Regions from separate parts of the Rhizobium sp. PRIMUS64 genome, predicted to be linked through region 1. Evidence: riboswitches for the same ligand, from Rfam matches in the RefSeq annotation. Region 1 holds a riboswitch; the other holds the start of a gene.
The links. Region 1 has a riboswitch for ZMP and ZTP ahead of MOV76_RS25130 (GNAT family N-acetyltransferase). Riboswitches for the same ligand answer to the same signal wherever they lie in the genome.
Positions count from the first base shown of each region.

Region 2: it holds a riboswitch for ZMP and ZTP, as region 1 does, so the genes downstream of both, MOV76_RS24160 (folylpolyglutamate synthase/dihydrofolate synthase family protein) here and MOV76_RS25130 (GNAT family N-acetyltransferase) in region 1, are expected to answer to the same signal.

Region 1 is NZ_JALBGX010000076.1:13,381-22,460, forward strand. Features, by position in the region: gene MOV76_RS25115 (hypothetical protein) at 225-740, shown strand; gene MOV76_RS25120 (hypothetical protein) at 825-1,421, opposite strand; gene MOV76_RS25125 (phosphotransferase) at 1,598-2,098, opposite strand; gene MOV76_RS25130 (GNAT family N-acetyltransferase) at 2,436-2,936, opposite strand; ZMP/ZTP riboswitch at 2,957-3,039, opposite strand; partial or broken gene MOV76_RS40135 (IS66 family insertion sequence element accessory protein TnpB) at 3,263-3,391, shown strand; gene MOV76_RS40140 (hypothetical protein) at 3,430-3,654, shown strand; gene tnpB (IS66 family insertion sequence element accessory protein TnpB) at 3,651-4,004, shown strand; partial or broken gene MOV76_RS25150 (transposase) at 4,074-4,349, shown strand; gene MOV76_RS25155 (VOC family protein) at 4,444-4,881, shown strand; partial or broken gene MOV76_RS25160 (SOS response-associated peptidase) at 4,974-5,132, shown strand; gene MOV76_RS25165 (hypothetical protein) at 5,684-5,917, opposite strand; gene MOV76_RS25170 (AAA family ATPase) at 6,403-6,945, opposite strand; gene MOV76_RS25175 (hypothetical protein) at 7,266-7,454, shown strand; gene MOV76_RS25180 (alpha/beta fold hydrolase) at 7,554-8,228, shown strand; gene MOV76_RS25185 (serine hydrolase) at 8,337-9,080, shown strand, end outside.
Region 2 is NZ_JALBGX010000070.1:6,127-15,206, forward strand. Features, by position in the region: gene MOV76_RS24135 (PspA/IM30 family protein) at 93-779, shown strand; gene MOV76_RS24140 (YiaA/YiaB family inner membrane protein) at 829-1,110, shown strand; gene MOV76_RS24145 (acyl-[ACP]--phospholipid O-acyltransferase) at 1,204-4,599, shown strand; gene MOV76_RS24150 (hypothetical protein) at 5,107-5,514, opposite strand; tRNA gene MOV76_RS24155 (tRNA-Pro) at 5,776-5,852, shown strand; ZMP/ZTP riboswitch at 6,110-6,187, shown strand; gene MOV76_RS24160 (folylpolyglutamate synthase/dihydrofolate synthase family protein) at 6,209-7,507, shown strand; gene MOV76_RS24165 (hypothetical protein) at 7,526-9,080, opposite strand, start outside.

The DNA.
Region 1 (9,080 bases):
AACCGTGTGAACTCATCTCTTTTCGGCTCGAAGCAGTCACCGGCTTCTCGAAAAAAGGCAAAATCGGCAGCAATTTTGGATTGAAAATAAAGCGATCTGTAACGAGTCGATGAGAAATTACTTTCTTTAGATCGTGTACATCGACCGGGTGCCAAACTCCTCGACGCTAAACAACGCCTTTCAACCCATTTTCGGTTCTTCGATTGCAAATAGAGAAATCGCACATGAATATTTCGTCTGGCACATTGATTACATTCACATCTTTGGTTGGCATCGCGGCATTCAGTATAGCGCGGAAAATTACCGCGTTACGTAGCGGTCAGCGCTCGTCCGCTAAGGCAATCAAGGCAATTGACATCGAAGCTCTCAGCGAATCTGGCGCGTTCAAACTTTTTCACGTTATCCCTTTACAATTTTCGAGCCATCCGATGATTGCCTTGCTCGTCGACAGAGGCCTCTTTGATTTTAATGAGCTAAGAAACACACTTATGCTTCCTGTTGATCAGGAGTTGGCGAACAAAATGCAGATTTCTGTGTATTCTGATGATCCATTGCTGGCGTATACTAGCGGCATCAGTGCACAGCTTGAAAAAGTTTGGAACTCTACACAGGGTGTGGCCGCGAGAGCAGGCGACAGTTCCGCCATTGAGCATATTGCGAAAGAGACATATCGGTTCGCAGCTACGGTAAGAGCTGGCCTAATTAATGGTGATGTTTTTGTTGACGTGAAAGAAACGTGAGAGGCGACGGCGTCACAGGCTTCAACGGCTGCCGTCGGCGCTTTCCAACCAAGGTGATCTTCCGCTATCACCTTGAAGAAGTCATCACTCATTGGCCACATAGTAGCCGGTAACGAGTTCCTTGGCCAAAGCTTCAAGGGCTTCCGGGTAAGCTACATCAACACACTGAAGTTTGGCCTCTCGCGCTGCCTCTAGCATTTCCCTCTTGTCGCGGATCGAACGCTCGACAAATTTCTCGATGATCAAAGCTGCCGATTGAGTGGCGTCCTTGTAGCCAGCTTCTTCCATCATACGGGCACGTAAGAAGTCGTCTTCTGCGTACAGAAACACGGTTCTGACGAGGCTTGGATCGAGTTTCGTCATATATTCTGGCCGCAGTGCTGACCCTTCAAGTATGAAGGGCTTCAAAAGCTGCCTCTGATTTTCGATGATCCAACATATGTACGGCCACATATTCTCGTGATGAACCTTCAAAAACCAGTGCACGGTATCATCGGAGAGACGTGAATAATATTCAGCTACCTGGGGACGGAGCAACGGCCACGGTCTACCGGGGTGGCGGCCCAATTTGTCTGTGGAAATGAGTTCCCTACCGAGCGAGACAGCCAAGCTCTTTGCCAGTGTGGATTTTCCAACATGCGAACTGCCACCAATCAAAATCCCCAAGTGGTGTTGCTGCATCCTCTGACCTCCAGTATCGCGATCAATTGGTCACTAATATTCGCAGTTGATGACTGCTCTTGGCGAATTGCCAGCGCTCCACGGCCGGTGGCGTTTGCCATGCATTTACGGAGCCATTTCCAGAAGGAAATCTTCAGATAGAGCGCAGCTGGTGGTTTAGAAGTGCCGGAAGCGGGTTAGGCCCGCGCTACCAGTCCGTAGCCGGTGGGTGCCAATCGCTCGGTCACGTTAAGGACGGTCCACGCTGCCGCCGATTCCGCCCAGGCCGCCATATCGGCATTACCTTGTGTTTTTCCCGATACCGCCAGCGCCGTCTGTCGCGCTAAAGCATAGGTAGCGATTGCAGCAGCGGAGCACTGCTTCAATCCATATCCGTTGGCAAAAACAAACAGCCGCCGAATTTGTTCGTCGCCAGTATAGTCCGGATTGCCGAGGTCGAGCCAGGTGAAGGCCGAGTAACCCAAATCCCAGAGGCGAAGACCGGGTGCCATAGTGTCGAAGTCGATGAAGCCCGTGGGCAAGCCGTCAACGAACACGGCGTTGGTCGGTCCCCAATCATTGTGGCACATAACTTCGGTCCCACCGTCTTCGTCGCTGACCAGGCTTGCTGTTGTATCGTGAAAGCGCCGCAACAATGCTGCAGCGGCCGAGAGTTGTTCATCATCGAAGTGGTCCAAATCCGAGGGAACCCTCCCAGGGAGGAACGACACTGCCAGCCATTCGGCACGCTGTCATGGCCGCGCTGCCACCGAACCAAAGACCTCAATGATGTGCAGCGCTGCCGGGATTCTCGGCGGTGCCGCTGCGAAGGCCAATACCCTTGGTAAGATCGTGTAGGTCCCGCGAAGACTGGGAGCGGCTGTTGGCTGCAGTGAAGATCGCTTGCACCTTCCAGTCACGCAGAACGCGAAGAAGGCCATCAGCTCCTTGTCTATGGCGATGGTGACTACCAGGGACCGATGGTGCCACTATCGCCCCAAATTCCTTCGCTCTCGCGTCTATCGCCTGACCCACTTAACGGCTCAAGGTTCTTTGCAAACGAGCGACCAAGAAGCCTGCGATGACAGTATCCTCACCTACGCGGCTGAAACCGGCATTGATGTAGATTTGAACAAGTTTGGGTCTAGGAGTGCAGTCGAGGCGCAGGAACTGGTAACCGGCGCATTTGGCGTATTGAGCTGCCCAATCCAGCATCATGCGCGATAAGCCAAGCCCCCCGAAGGAGCGGGCCACGGCAAGCTTGTGAAGATAGAGCGCTTCTCCGGGATCAGCTTCCGGCCAAAACGCACCGTCACTCTGCTCAACATACATACATGCAGCGATTTCACCGTCAGCTTTGAGCACGACCACTTCTGCCGCGTGAATTTTTTGCGTGATCTCGGATAGATCAAAACTGGCGGCTGGCCACAGCTTTCCCGGGCCCTCGGTTTCTAACCACATGGCCACGGATTGCAGGACTTCTGATATCTTTATGGCTTCCGTTTCGTCGGCTTTTCGGATTTCGATATGGAGCATAGGACACCTCTTCAGAGTTTGAATGGTGCCCAGGCGAGCGGCGGTTGATTTCCTATGCTTCCCGATGGTGAACCATCTCTTGTCGCCAGTAACACAGGAAGTGTCAGCCTATCATCTTCCAGAACAAACGCTATCCATGCGTAAGTCAGGTCCAATCAGAGTCCGCTTTGAGCCCAGGAAGCGACCGTTGGCCGCGTTTCGCGTGCAAATTTCCGGCTTATGTAGAAAATTCCACCAATTACGCAACCGGTGTTCTATTCCCACATTGCCCGCTGTCGCCTGATCTGTGATCGACGTTCCATGGACGAGCGACAAGGAGTTTCTCCATGGAGACTACATTGGAGGTTCTCACGACGCGGCGGAGTCGACGTGAGGTTCATCGTCAATGGCCTGAGGAGGTAGAGGCGCGGATCGTATCGGAAAGCTTGCATCCGGGGGTGACGGTGAACGAGGTGGCGGAGCGCCACGGGTTGAAGGCGAACCACCTGTCGTCGTGGCGAACACACTGGCGCGGCAGGGCAAGCTGGTTTTGCCTGAGCCGGAAGATACAGTCGAATTCACGGCAATGGTTGTCGAGACGCCCGCGCCGGAGCCGCCGACTGCCAAAGCAGTCTCCCGCGCCGAGATTGTCGTCGGCCCTGTCACCATCCGTCTTGAGGAAGGTGCGTCTGCTGCCCGGATCGCGGCCATTGCGCGTGCCCTGGCGGTGACGACATGATCTTTCCATCGAACCGCGTGCGGATCATGGTGGCGACCAAGCCGGTCGACTTCCGCAAGGGTCATGACGGAATGGCAGCACTGGTGAAGAACGAACTGCACAAGGACCCGTTCACCGGAACGGTGTTCGTGTTCCGGTCTCGTAAGGCAGACCGGCTGAAGCTGATCTATTGGGATGGCTCTGGTATCGTACTGGCCTACAAGAGGTTGGAAGAACGCAGCTTCACCTGCCCCGACATCAAGGATGGACTGATGACACTGCCCTATGCCCAGTTCGAAGCCCTGTTTGCGGGCCTTGATTGGCGGCGGGTACATTCCGTCAGGACGAGAACGCCGGAGACTATCGAATAGCTGCGGCACGATGACTCAGGACGGCTAATTCCAAAGGCAAATCGGCGTGGGATTTGGTAGGTTCTGGCTATGCTGGACGCCGCCGATCTTCCCGATGATGTTGCTGCCCTGAAGGCGCTGCTGATTGCGGCGCAGGCACGCGAGGCAGGCAAAGACGCCCAGATTGCCCGCAAGGATCAGCGGATCGAACGGCTTGAGAGACTGGTGGCGGCCTTCAAACAGGCAGCCTTCGGGCGCAAGTCCGAGAAGACCGATCCCGACCAGTTCGATCTGGCATTGGAAGACCTGGAAACGGCCATAGCCGCGATCCACGCCGAAGAAGAGGCGGACGCTCGGCCGAGTAAATGTGCGCCAGGGCTGCAGTTGGCCACAAGGCGACTTCTTCCGTTGCCCTCGACCAATCGATATGGTCGCCTCATGGACGAGGATAACGAACGCCATGAAACTTGCTCACATCAACTTGGTGGCTCGCGATGCGGAAGCGCTCGCAGCGTTCTACGTGAATGTCATGAAATGCGAATTGCTTCGCGCACCCAAGATGTTGTCCGGGGAAATCGTTTCGCGAGGAAATGGCCTTCCGAACTCTGAGATATACACGGTCTGGCTCAAATTCCCCGAACTTGAACGCCCATTTCTGGAAATACACGAGCATACGGTTACCCATCATCGTCATCAGCCAAGAGTTAACGAACCCGGCTTCGGTCACCTGTCGTTCCAGATGGAAGACATTAGCGACGCACTTTCGAAGATCATCCAAGCTGGTGGGGCGCAGATCGGCCAAATCACGGATTTTGGGACATCAGAGAAGCCATACCTGATCGCTTACGCACGCGATCCAGAAGGAAACGTCCTTGAGCTTGAGCAAATCGAGCACTGACCGCCAATTGCTGCATGGTTGCCATCCGCGTTACAGCACTCGGCACTATACAAAACGCAGCTCGGTCAAGGTGCAAGCGGGACACCGCTTACGAAGAAACTGTTGTCTGGATGAGTGCACCCTGGGAGGAGGCGAAAGCGCTGGCCCGGCCGCTGGCGAACGACCAGATTATGGTGACGTCGCGGGAGCCCTATGGTTCGACCATTGTCTCCTCGTCGGGGGAGCCGGTGTCGCCGCCGAACCTTCTCTGAGCCCGCGCGTCGTTAAGCGATCTCTTGCCGGGATCGTTTAGCCGGTGCTTCGACGTCATCACCAAGCTGGCGCGGAGGAATTTCCATGTCGCAAATATTCTACAGACCGTCCGAAAACCCGAACAGCGGTTGCGCTCGTCATTGAATCTACCTCAAACCCAACCCGTCGATGAGATCGGCTCTGCCAATACGAACGAGAGCCGAGACCACCTCGTTCTTTTCGTCTGGCGGAGTTTGCTGAAGCTCTGCCGCGACAGCTTCCAAAACCTGGATGTCATCATCCTCGTGGATGTGGCGGAACGTCGATCTAAATAGGAAATGACGATTGCCAAGGCGACGGCCAAATTAGACATGTACCCTCTTTGATAAAGCCCGCATGTAGACCAACAGCGGCACTAAGCCGTAGCCGATATATACCGTAGGCGATCTAAAAACGTTCTGGATGATTCCGTAAGCTCGGCGCACGGCGGTCTCGTTGACGTGGTAGGCCGCAGCGATCTGCGGGGTGGATTTAGCCTGTCGTTTTTTAGATGCGGCAGCCTAAGCGATGGTCAGACCAGCCTCCAGGTTGGGTCTTCGCCATTCTCGATTTTGTGGATCACGAAGCCGAGGGAGCTTTTTGCTCCTTCAATGGTTCCGGCTGAGCCCGCGAACCGACCTGCCGACGTGCGTAACCACCAATACCAGCCGTCGCGAGCTTCAGGAACCACACCCCCTTCATACCCAGCCCTCAGGAGCCTGAGTTCGCGGCCGATCTTGGTGAAGCGAATAGGGGCGATATTCATCGGGTCACCATATCGCGCAACTCTTTTAGATCGAGTTTGAGTTCATTTGGGCAGCGACGTCAACGTGGGAGCGGAACACCGGTTACCCAATTACGATATTTATACTCAGAGGTCTCCACTAATAGTCCTAAAGTCGAGCGTGCAGAACCTTCGAAGACTGCAATTTTAGCGTGTTGATGAACTCAGTGACTAGGTCGATTGAAGTCGCGTCGGTAGCAAGCCCTCCCAAATGCCTCGCGATTTCTTCGCATTCTTTTGCTGAGAGGGAACGGAGGTTCGATCTGACTACGTTATATTCGGGCGTCCCGCGAGAACCCAAGGAGCGGTTGATGACGAAGCATTCCGTTTGTCCGTCAAGTCGCTCAACAGACAGGGCAAGCGAGCCACCGTCAGGTGCGACGGCGTAGTCAACGATCAATGTGAACACGGCGACTCCGATCTGTTTTAGCCTCTTCTTCCATCAGAACGCATACCTTGGGGAGCAACTACCGCCGAGATTTTTGGGCCCATTCTGCAATTTTGGTCGCCGCTTCCGTCGGGGACATATCCGTAACATCAAGCTGCAGCAGGTTGGCCTCGTCGATGCCTGCAAGGATTTTACCGTGGGCGTGGTTTCTCCTTGCCATTTCAGCTTCGCGAGGCTTCCTTTTCGCGGCTCGCCCGGCTGCTTCGATGCGGCGGATGTTCTCTTCAAGATCGCAGTGGATGTGTACGACAAACAACGGCCCCCGCTCATCACCGAGGCGCATAATGCGTTTCCATTCGGCATCTCCCCAATCGCTGCTTCCAGCAAGCACCGTCGTTATAACGACAGGAACTTCCGTCGGGAGTTTCAAAATTAGGTCGTGTGCGACGCTTTCAATCTTCTCAACTGCTTCGATGAACTCTGGCGATTTGAACTCTGCCAAAGCAAATGCGACATTGTAGACGCTATGAATGTCCAGCAGGCGACCGGAGATTTGGGAGATCAATCCTTGGCCGATTGTGAGCTTTCCCACTCCAGGATAGCCGTTCAAGACGATGATCAAGGAATGCTCCTTCTAGTGGAGTTCACAACCAAATAACCGCTACCCGTTGGGTGCTGATCTGGCAATCATCTTTGCGTGAGTACCGCTGGTTGCGCATCTGAGATGGTACGCCAGTGCCTGAACCAACTCGATTTGCCGTTGGGCCGATTGGCTGAATGCGCCATACAGCGAAGATCTGAAAGTGGACGGCCCAGGGATAGATGCTACATCGATGGATAGTGGGGATAACGCGGACAAGTGGTGAAACCCCCGCACCAAAGGCTGTGACATTGGCCGCTTTACGACAATACTTCTGCTTCGAACAGCAAAGAGCACAAACAATGAGCAAATTGACCAGAGCGGAAGTGTTTCAGCGTTTTGAAGCCGCGCTTGCCATATTAGGCGAAGAGGATTGCGAGGACGCGCAGGCTGATCTGAGGATGAAGAACTTGAGAAATTTAGTTAAGTGGGCAAGCCAGGATTCAGCGGTCAATCTCCACGACGTCGCCAATGATGTGGTGGCAAACTGACATCCGCCATGGGGCCGAACGGGATGGAGCGAAACCTCGCTTTAAACCGAGATTTTAACGAGTATGAGGTTGTAAGTGGCTTCTGGTGGAAAGCTCGGATTGCTTCTCTTTCATGCTCTTCCGCTTGATGGCTCGATGTGGGATCGCCAGATTAATTTGTTGCCTGGGTCCACTTATGCACCAACGCTGTATTCGTTAGGCGACAGTGTTGAGGAATGGGCCGCCTCGGCTTTGAACCAGGTCAACGAGGAACGCATTGTCGTCGTTGGCTGCTCGGTCGGTGGTTCTTGCGCGTTGGAGGTGGCCGCGATTGCCTCCGATAGGGTTGCGGCGCTGGTTCTCATCGGGACGAAGGCGAGGCACCGACTTGATCCGATCCTTCATTTGTCCGCGTTGGAAACGATGCAAAAGGAAGGGCTGGAAAAGGCTTGGGACGCCTTTTGGGCACCGCTGTTTTCAAAGGCGACTGCTGGATCGGTGGTCGATGCGGCGAGGCTGACCTTCCTCCGCCAGTCGCCTGGCGATGTAGCGAGAGGGGTCACCGCATTTCATAGCCGTCCATCCCGTGATGAAATCCTTTCGAAGTTTTCCGGACACGTTGCAGTGATTACCGGCGCGGAAGATACCGCCCCCGGTCCTAAGGTGAGCGCAGATCAAGCGAACTCTGCGCGACGAGGGCGGCTATATGTCATCTCGGAGTGCGGGCATTACGTGCCGCTTGAGCAACCCGAACATCTGAATTCCATTCTGCGTGACGTGATAGCGACCCAGTGATGCCCTTGAGCAGGCGGAATCCGCCTGAAAGCCACCTCGAATGACCGTGGTGCGTTCTAACTTTGTTCGCTAGACTCTCGCGATTGCAAGCAGTGCTTCGGAGGAAACATGGCTTCGAACGACGTCCTATTGGCTGCGAGAAATCACGTTATTCCCGATAACGAATGGCACGAGTTACCAGCGGCAAGTCGAGGCTGGGTATCGGAGCGCCTTGCTGCTCTGGCCCTTGAGCTAGAGAATGGGCCCTCAACGGCATTCATGATCGTCCAGTCAGGGCACCTGGTTTTCCAATGGGGCGATATCGCTCTCAAATCCAGCATCGCATCTGTGCGAAAGAGCCTGATCAACGTCCTGTACGGAATTTACATTGCCGAGGGCAAGATCGACCCCAATGCGACACTCGCCGAACTGGACATTGATGACAATGAGCCTTTGACACCAGCCGAGCGAAAAGCAACGGTCATGGACCTCCTGATGGCGCGGTCAGGCATCTATCTACCCTCTGTCTACAATACCGAGGCCGGTCGGCCGTCGCGAGGCAGCTATCCGCCCGGGTCCCGTTGGTTCTACAATAACTGGGACTTCAACGCCCTTGGCACGATAGTCGAGCGCACGACAGGTCAGAACGTATTCGACGGACTTGTGTCGCGGCTCGTCATTCCACTTGGCATGCAGGATTGCGAGCCGGGTGATGGATGGTTTCAGCATGGTCCGGAGTCGTCGCACCCAGTATACAAAATTCGCATGTCCGCCCGTGATCTTGCTCGGGTTGGCCTGCTTTACCTGCGTCAAGGTCGTTGGGGAACCAAACAGCTCGTCCCTGAAAGCTGGGTTCGCGACAGCACGCTGCCG
Region 2 (9,080 bases), on a different contig from region 1:
TTTTGAACGTCGTTCAAAATTTATCTTGAACGACGTTCACGATTCTGGCATAACACCTCTCGTGAACAACGTTCATAAACCGGAGGAAGGAAATGTTCAAACTGATTTCCATTTTGTTGCGGGGCAGGGCGCATGATGCCGAACAGGCCTTCGCCGACCGCAACGCCGTGCCGCTGCTTGCCCAGCAGATCCGCGATGCCGCCCAATCGATCCAGTCTGCCCGCCGCAGCGTCGCGGTCGCCATCGCCCAGAACGAGCAGGAGAGGGTGCAGCATGCAGCGATCGTCGCCCGCATCGCCGATCTGGAAAACCGCGCCTCCGCCGCCTTGGCAAAGGGCAATGAGGCCCTGGCCCGCGAGGCGGCCGAGGCGATCGCCTATCTCGAAGCCGAGCGCGATGCATCCGAGAAGGCGCAAGGTCAGTTCACCAGCTCCATCGACAAGCTGAAGGCGATCGTCCGCGCCTCGGAGGCCCGGCTGCAGGAGCTGCAGCGCGGTGAGCGGCTGGCGCGCGCCACGCAGGAGGCGCAGAAGCTCGATGTCGTCGTTGCCGGTCCGGGCTTTGCGACGCTCGACGATGCCGAGGAGACCCTGGCCCGGCTTCGCCTGCGCCAGAGCCAGAATGAGCTGACGGCCGCAGCCCTGAAGGACATGGAAGGCGCCATCCGCCCGGCCGGCATCATCGAAAAGCTTGCCAATGCCGGCTTCGGGGCGCCGCTGCGCTCATCCGCCGATGATGTGCTGGCGCGGCTGAAGAGCCGCATCACGCCTGCCGCCTGAAATCGCATCCATCCAACCATTCATCCATCGAACCATAGGGACCACTGATATGAACGACAGTTTCCAGAAACATTCCTCAAGCTGGGTCAGCTTCTCCTACATCTCCTTCGGCTCGGCCGCCTTCATGCTGGCGCTTGGCCTCTACATGATGCCGCTCGATCTCTGGGGCAAAGGCTATCTCGCCATGGGCATCCTGATGCTGGTGCAGACCACGGTGAATATCACCAAGACGCTGCGCGACAATGCCGAATCCGAGAAGCTGATCCGCAAGGTCGAGGATGCCCGCACCGAGAAACTGCTGGTCAAGTTCAATCGTAACGATGAAGATTAATCTTCGTTAACCGCACTGCAGAGTTGTTACCGCACTCAACTATTGCGTAACAACTCTGTGGCCTTCTCTGCCTGCCGAAAGAGGAACGAGCCCGTGCAACACAATCTGATGACATCAAGGAAATTCGCGCCGCTGTTCTGGACCCAGTTCCTCACGGCCTTCAACGACAATTTTCTGAAGAACACCCTGGTGTTCCTCATTCTCTTCAAAATGTCGGCGAGCGAGGGGGCCGCCCTGGTGACGCTGGCCGGCGTCATCCTCATCGTGCCCTTCCTGCTGCTCTCGGCGCTCGGCGGCGAGCTCGCCGACAAGCACGACAAGGCCAAGATTGCCGAGCTTTTGAAACGCTGCGAGATCGCCATCGCCGGGCTTGCCGTCGTCGGTCTGGCATTCTCTTCCATCTTTGTGCTGATGGCGGCGCTGTTCGGCTTCGGCGTCGTCTCGGCGCTGTTCGGGCCGATCAAATACGGCATCCTGCCCGATCATCTCGAACGCCGCGACCTGCCGAAGGCCAATGCCTGGATCGAGGGCGGCACCTTCATCGCCATCCTCGCCGGCACGATCATCGCCGCCTTCGCCTTCTCCGGCGGTGACAATGTGCTGATCTTCGGCACGATGATGATGGGGCTGTCGGTGCTTTGCTGGCTGGCCAGCCGGATGATCCCGCCGACCGGCTCCAAGGCGCCGGATCTGGAGATCGACCGCAATGTCATCCGCTCCAGCTACACCCTCGTCATGGAAATCCGCGCCGATAAGCGCCTGTGGCGTTCGGCGCTGATGAACTGCTGGTTCTGGCTGGTCGGCGCCTTCGTACTGTCAATCCTGCCGACCATGGTCACCGAGCTGCTCGGCGGCTCCGAGCTCGTCGTCCCGGCCTATCTCACCGTCTTTGCTATTGCCGTCGCCGTCGGTTCGGCGATTGCCGCCTGGATGTCCTCCGGCCGCATCGTGCTGCTGCCGGCCCCTGTCGGCACGGCGCTGCTCGGCCTCTTCAGCCTCGATCTCGCCTGGAACCTCTGGGGCCTGGCTTCGGTGAGCCACGCGACGACGATCGGCACCTTCTTTGCCGGTGAAAATACCATCCGTGTCGCCATCGATCTCGCCGGCATGGCCATATCAGGCGCCTTCATCGCGGTGCCGACCTTCGCCGCCCTGCAGACCTGGGCGCATGAAGATCGCCGCGCCCGCGTCATCGGCGCCGCCAATGTGCTGTCGGCGCTGTTCATCACTGTCGGCCTCGGCCTCGTTGCCGCCGTCCAGGCGCTCGGCGCCTCCATTCCGCAGATCCTGATCGGCCTCGGCATCATCAATTTCGCCGTCGCCTGGCTGATGCTGAAGACGCTGCCGACCAATCCCTTCCGCGATTTCATCTCGATCCTGTTCCGCGCCTTCATGCGCCTCGAGGTCGAAGGCCTTGAGAATATCAAGAAGGCCGGCCGCGCGCCGATCATCGCCCTCAACCATGTCAGCCTGCTCGATGGCGCGCTCGCGCTCGCCATCACCGAGGAAGAGCCGACCTTTGCCGTCGATTACAAGATCGCCCAGGCCTGGTGGGTGCGCCCCTTCCTGAAGATGTGCAAATTCCTGCCGCTCGACCCGACAAAGCCGATGGCGACGCGCTCGCTGATCAAGGTGGTGCAGGACGGCAACCCGATCGGCATCTTCCCCGAGGGCCGCCTGACGGTGACCGGCACGCTGATGAAGGTCTATGATGGCGCCGCCATGGTTGCCGACAAGACTGGCTCGATGGTCGTGCCGGTGAAGATCGACGGGCTGGAGAAGAGCTATCTCTCCTATCTCGATAATGGCAAGATCCGCCGCCGGCTGTTCCCCAAGGTCAAGGTCACCATTCTCGAGCCGGTGAAGCTGGAAGTGCCGCCGGAGCTGAAGGGCCGCAAACGCCGCACGGCGGCAGGCGCCGCGCTTTATCAGGTGATGTCGAACCTGCTGTTCCAGACCGCCGATACCTCGTCGACCGTGCTCGATCGCGTCATCCGGGCCGGCCATGAATTCGGCATGGGCAAGCTCGCCGTCGAAGATCCGGTCACCGGCCGGCTGACCTATGGCAAGCTGCTCACAGGGGCTGCCGTGCTCGGCGCCAAATTCCGCGCCCGCTTCCCGGAAACCAACCTCGGCGTCATGCTGCCGAATGCCAATGGCGCCGCCGCCACCCTTCTCGGCGTCATGACGGCGGGCAAGGTGCCGGCGATGCTGAACTTCACCGCCGGTGCTGCCAATATCCTCTCCGCCTGCAAGGCCGCCGAAGTCAAACATGTGCTGACCTCGCGCGCCTTCGTCACCCAGGCGAAGCTCGGTGCCGTGATCGAGGAGATGGAAAAGCAGGTGACGATCGTCTGGCTCGATGATCTCAGGGCCGAAATCTCACTCAAGGACAAGATCCTGGGTTATCTCCGCAAGGCGCGGCCGCTGGTCAAACGCCAACCGGATGATCCGGCCGTCATTCTCTTCACCTCCGGCTCCGAGGGCACGCCGAAGGGCGTGGTGCTCACCCACCGCAACATCCTGTCGAACGCCGCCCAGGCCGCCGCCCGCATCGATTTCCACAGCGGCGACAAGGTGTTCAACATCCTGCCGGTGTTCCATTCCTTCGGGCTGACGGCCGGCACGGTGCTGCCGCTGATATCGGGCGTGCCAGTCTATTTCTATCCGTCGCCGCTGCATTACCGCATCGTGCCGGAACTGATCTATGTCTCCAACGCCACGATCATCTTCGGCACCGATACCTTCCTCAATGGCTACAGCAGGACGGCGCATCCCTACGATTTCCGCTCGATCCGCTACATCTTCTCCGGCGCCGAGCCGGTGAAGGCCTCGACCCGCCAGACCTATATGGAAAAATTCGGCCTGCGCATCCTGGAAGGTTACGGCGTCACCGAGACAGCACCGGTGATTTCCATCAACACGCCGATGTACAACAAGTCGGGCACCGTCGGCAAAATCCTGCCGGGCATGGAATGGAAGCTCGAACCGGTGCCCGGCATCGAGGAGGGCGGCCGGCTGCATGTGCGCGGCGCCAATGTCATGGCCGGTTACCTCCGCGCCGAAAAGCCCGGCGTGCTCGAGCCGCTGATCGACGGCTGGCACGATACCGGCGACATCGTCACCATCGACGAGGATGGCTTCGTCAAGATCCGCGGCCGCGCCAAACGCTTCGCCAAGATCGGCGGCGAAATGATCTCGCTCGCCGCCGTCGAGACGCTGGCCGCCGAACTCTGGCCGGGCGCCCTCTCGGTCGTCTCCTCGCTGCCCGACGCCAAGAAGGGCGAACGCCTGGTGCTGCTCACCGACGCCCCCACCGCCACCCGCGCCGAATTCCTCGCCTTCGCCAAATCCAAGGGCGCCATGGACATGATGGTGCCGGCCGAAGTCAATATCGGCAAGGTGCCGGTGCTCGGTTCCGGCAAGGTGGACTTCGTCGCGGCGCGGAAGCTGGCGGAAACGGCGGCGCAGGGGGTGGAGGCGGCGTGAGCGGCGAGTTTTTCAGCCGCTAGCCTGACTGAAAGTGCTTCGATCCCTGCCGGTCGAACGGCAGCAAGACGATGACCTGCAAAAACAAAACAGGCGGCACCCGGCCGCCTCAGTTTGCCGACAACCTCGCTCTCCACTCGGCGTCATCCTCGGCCCTGTGCCGAGGATCTGCTACGTATCAACCGGCAGTAGACGCCCGGGACAAGCCCGAGCATGACGAAAGAGGAGTTGGCGGGACGATGCGAAGTCTGGTGAGAGCGCCACTCCCAATCTCCGTCATTCCCTTCCTCTGGCAAAGCCCGTGGAAGGGAATGACGGAGGAGAGGTGGGGCAGGACGCAACAGGCAGCCTTGGCGCGAACCTGATAGCACAGCCTCGTCCCGGGCATCTGCAGCCAGTGCAGCAGATCCTCGGCACAAAGCCGAGGATGACGCCGAGTAAGGAGCGAAGTCTGTCAACAAACAGGCGGCACCCGGCCGCCTGTACGCATTTCAAACAAACCGTCCGTTACTTCTGTTCGGGCGCCAAAAACTCTGCGCAATAGGACGGGCCGTCGACGCCCGGGATGTCGGCGACGGTGCGGATGTCGCGGATGGTGTAATCGGAGCTGGTGGTGATTTCGGCCTGGCAGCGCAGATAGGCGGTGCGGGCGGAGGAAATCTGCTTGCCGCGCTTGCCGTCGGCGCCTTCGGCATATTTCGCCGGAATGCGCACGGTCTTGTAGCCGCCGCGCCAGGTATAGATGGTGGTCGAGCCTTGCTCGCTGTCGCTGATCGGCGGGCCGTAGGCAGCAAAGAAGATGCCGGCCGATTTGCCCACCCAGCGGGCCTCGATCGGATTGCCGGCGGAAGGAATGGTCGTGCATCCGGCAAGCGCAATGGCAAGCCCGGCCGCGGTCATGGTGCGGAAATTCATCGTGTCGTCCCTGATCTCAAGCGCAGTGGCTGCGAAGCCGCCGTCGCAGCGGTTTCGCCTGTCCCGTCTGCCCTTTAGCGCGGAACCTGGCAAAAGAAAATTGCCCCTTTGACACTTCCGTTCGATTTGCGAGAGGTGTGGCTTTTTGCTGCCGCCGCGTGACCCCAGACCTGTCACGTCACCGTCAAAAATTCCCCCGGCTTTTTGGAATTTGGTGCTTGTGCAACCAGATAGGCTGTTCTATAGAAGCGCCGCTGGTCACGGAGTGTAGCGCAGTCTGGTAGCGCACCACGTTCGGGACGTGGGGGTCGAGTGTTCGAATCACTCCACTCCGACCAGCTAGAAACCCCGCTCCGGCGGGGTTTTTCGTTTCTGCTGATCTCAGCCGAAATTCCCCCGGGGGATTTCACCGGAGCGAGTTCAACCGGCCGAAAACCCATCCTTCCCCTGGTTATAATTTTTCTGCAGGAAAGTTATAACCGAGGCGCGGCTGGCGGGAGGATCCCAGGTCTTGAGCGGCGTCTCCATCCAGATGCCCGCAATTGTGCTTCACACCAGCGCCGCTCTGGATTTCGGAATCATCTATGCTAGCATCGAAGGCCTGCGTGACTGGCGATGAAGGTGGATACCACCGGGGAGCGCAGGAGTTTGGCCGCTCGCCTGGGCATCTGGATCATGTTTGAGAAGGTGCCCCATGTCGTCCCACATCGAAAGTGAACGGCTTTCGAATTCCCTAGCCGAACTTGATCAACTCACGAATTGGGAACGCCGGCCGCGCGGCGATATGCGGGTCGATTTGGAGCCGATGCGCGATCTCGCTCGTCGGCTTGGCGATCCCCAGAACAGCTTCCGTATCGTCCATGTGGCCGGCTCCAAGGGCAAAGGCTCGACTTGCGCCCTGATCGAGGCGGGTCTTGCGCGGGCGGGGTTCTCCGTCGGGCGATATGCCTCGCCGCATGTCATGCATATCACCGAGCGGGTCAGCATTGATGGCCGCCCGGTCGGCGAGGAGCGCCTGGCGGATGCGCTCGGCGCGGCGCTGGCGGCGTTCAAAGACGCAAGGCGGGAGGCGACGGGCGGGCAGGGAGCGACCTGGTTCGATATTCTGACGGTTTCGGCCTTTCTGATCTTCAGGTCGGAAAGGGTGGAGTGGGCCGTTCTCGAAACCGGACTTGGGGGGCGGTGGGACTCCACCAATATCGTTCAAAGCGATGTCGCCGTTATCACCAATATCGATCTTGAGCACACCGAAATCCTCGGCAAAACCCGCGCGGCCATTGCCTTCGAGAAGGCAGGAATCATAAAGCGCGGCGCTGCGGTCGTCACACTCCTGCCGGAGGCGGACGAGGCAGGCGCCGTCGTATCCGCCCGGGCAGCAGAACTCGGCTGTGCCGTGCGACGCCCCACGGTGCCGGCCGACGCAACCATCGAGCAGCGGAATGTTGCCGTGGCGGGCACGGTTCTGGATGTGCTCGGGAAAATGGGCGTCATGACAAAGGGCGCAAGCGCGATGTCGGAGCCGCTTGGAGAACAGCTCCTCGATCCCTCAACGATCGAATCTGCCCGCCTGCCGGGACGGCTCGAAAAAATCGCCGTCAACACCAGCCACGGCGACAATGCCAAGGTCAACGTGGTGCTGGACGGAGCGCATGTTCCCTTCAACCTTGCTGCGGTTCTGAGTGACCTCTCGCAAGAAGAAAAATACCGCGCTCCTTGCATTGCCGTCGTGTCAATCGCGGACGACAAGGACGCAGCAGGCTTGCTGTCGACGATGACGCGCCACGATATATCGATCATCTTCACCACCGTCGGCGCCAGATCGCGTTCGCCGGAACAGCTGAAGACGATTGCCGACACCCTCGGGCTGCTGAGCATCGTCATGATAGACCCGCTCGAAGCCTATCAAGAAGCGCTGGCAGGCGCCACGGAATCAGGCGCTTGGGTTCTCGTCACTGGATCGCTCTATCTCGTCGGCATCATCCGTGCGGCATGAGCTTGACCGGCTGCGGTCTTAGCCGCCGACTGTGATCTCACCATCCGCAACACGTTTGACAAATATCTTCAAACCTTCATGCCTGAGTTTCTTCCAGCCGCCGTCGGAAACCATTGATTTGGCCAGATCGGCAAACCCCGTGGTGAGGTAGGGAACCTGCGATGCCGGTCGCTTGCCGAGCGCTTGAATCAGGCAGTCGGTTCTTGGCGGGGACGAGAACGTGTTTCCTGAATGGTTCATACGGATCTCCACATGATCTGTGCCGTCTGGAAACCGGATCGTCCCATAGCCGCATTTGGCCGCCGCATTCACTTCGGCCTTGGAGAGATTGTCTTGCAGAACAAATGACAGCTGGCTGAAACTGTTGTCAGTGTAGTCGAACTGACCCAGTATGATGAAGTCCAGCTCGTTCTGTCCCTTCCTGGCGCCTTTGATCTTGCCGAAGAAGTTGGAATTCACCTTGGTGTCTTTGCCCGTCTTCATGGCAAGCATTTCGCCGAGCTTGATATAGGTCCTCGGTTTGGACGAAAGGTTTTCGGTACCAGCCGCGGCGTTGCCTGACGGCAGACTTGCGGTCTCCGGCTTGGCATAGGCGTCAGCGAAGGCTTGCAGCGTCGTGAGGTTGAGCGCTTGGGGAAGCGAACCGCTCTCGAACTTGCGGCAGGAGAGCGCGGCTTGCCGTGTTACCTTGTCAGGCTTGCCCTCGAGATTCCCTGGCTTGCAGCCCAAATCACTCAGTTGCTGCTGCAACGTCTTGAGCAAAGCGGCTTGTTCGGCGGAATAATTGCTGACACCGCGGGTCACACTGACATTGCGGACATCGATGCCGATACCGTCCGGCTGCACCACGTCAAACTGGGACGTATGATGGTCATAGCTCTTCCAGTCACCGCCCCAACCCATCATCACCGGGCCGAGAATGAAGTTGAATGATTTCGGGTCGCGGTTTGATTGCGGCTCGCACTCGTTCGATTCCCAGCAATGCGGAGCTTGATTGGTTGCTTCGCCTTCGGCGGCGTAGATCACCTTGTTGTCGCAGCTTGCCGTAACCCATCCGCTCTCATCGTTTGCCCATCGGATTTTCAGCGAGAATGTCGCCCATTTGCCGAAATCTTGCGGTTTTTGGCACTGGCGGGCGAGAAAGTTCACGCCGTTGCGCGTGTCGGCTTTCAGCATGTAGATGAAATTGTGGATTGCCGGTCCTTCCCAGGACGCCAAGCGCAAATGGCTGTCCCAGCCATCGGGATAAAAGCCATTGGCGGAGTTGTTGTGCCAGCCTTTGTAGGCAAAGGTCGGATCGAGCCGGAAATCAAACTTGTATTCGACGCTTTCGCCAACCCTCATGTCTCGCGTATAGCGAATTGTCGAGCGGACGTTGCCATTGCGGCAATCATTTTCGCCGCGTCCATCGCCATAGTCGACATTGGAACACTGACGGTCGAATATCTCAAACCGGGTCACGCCGTCCTTGACCTCCGGTCTGACCGATCCGTTGAACTTGTGACGCTCAAAACCTTTCGGGAGCGGATCGGCGCTCGCTACGGCGTGGGTCGCAAAAACCATCAGCGCGCCA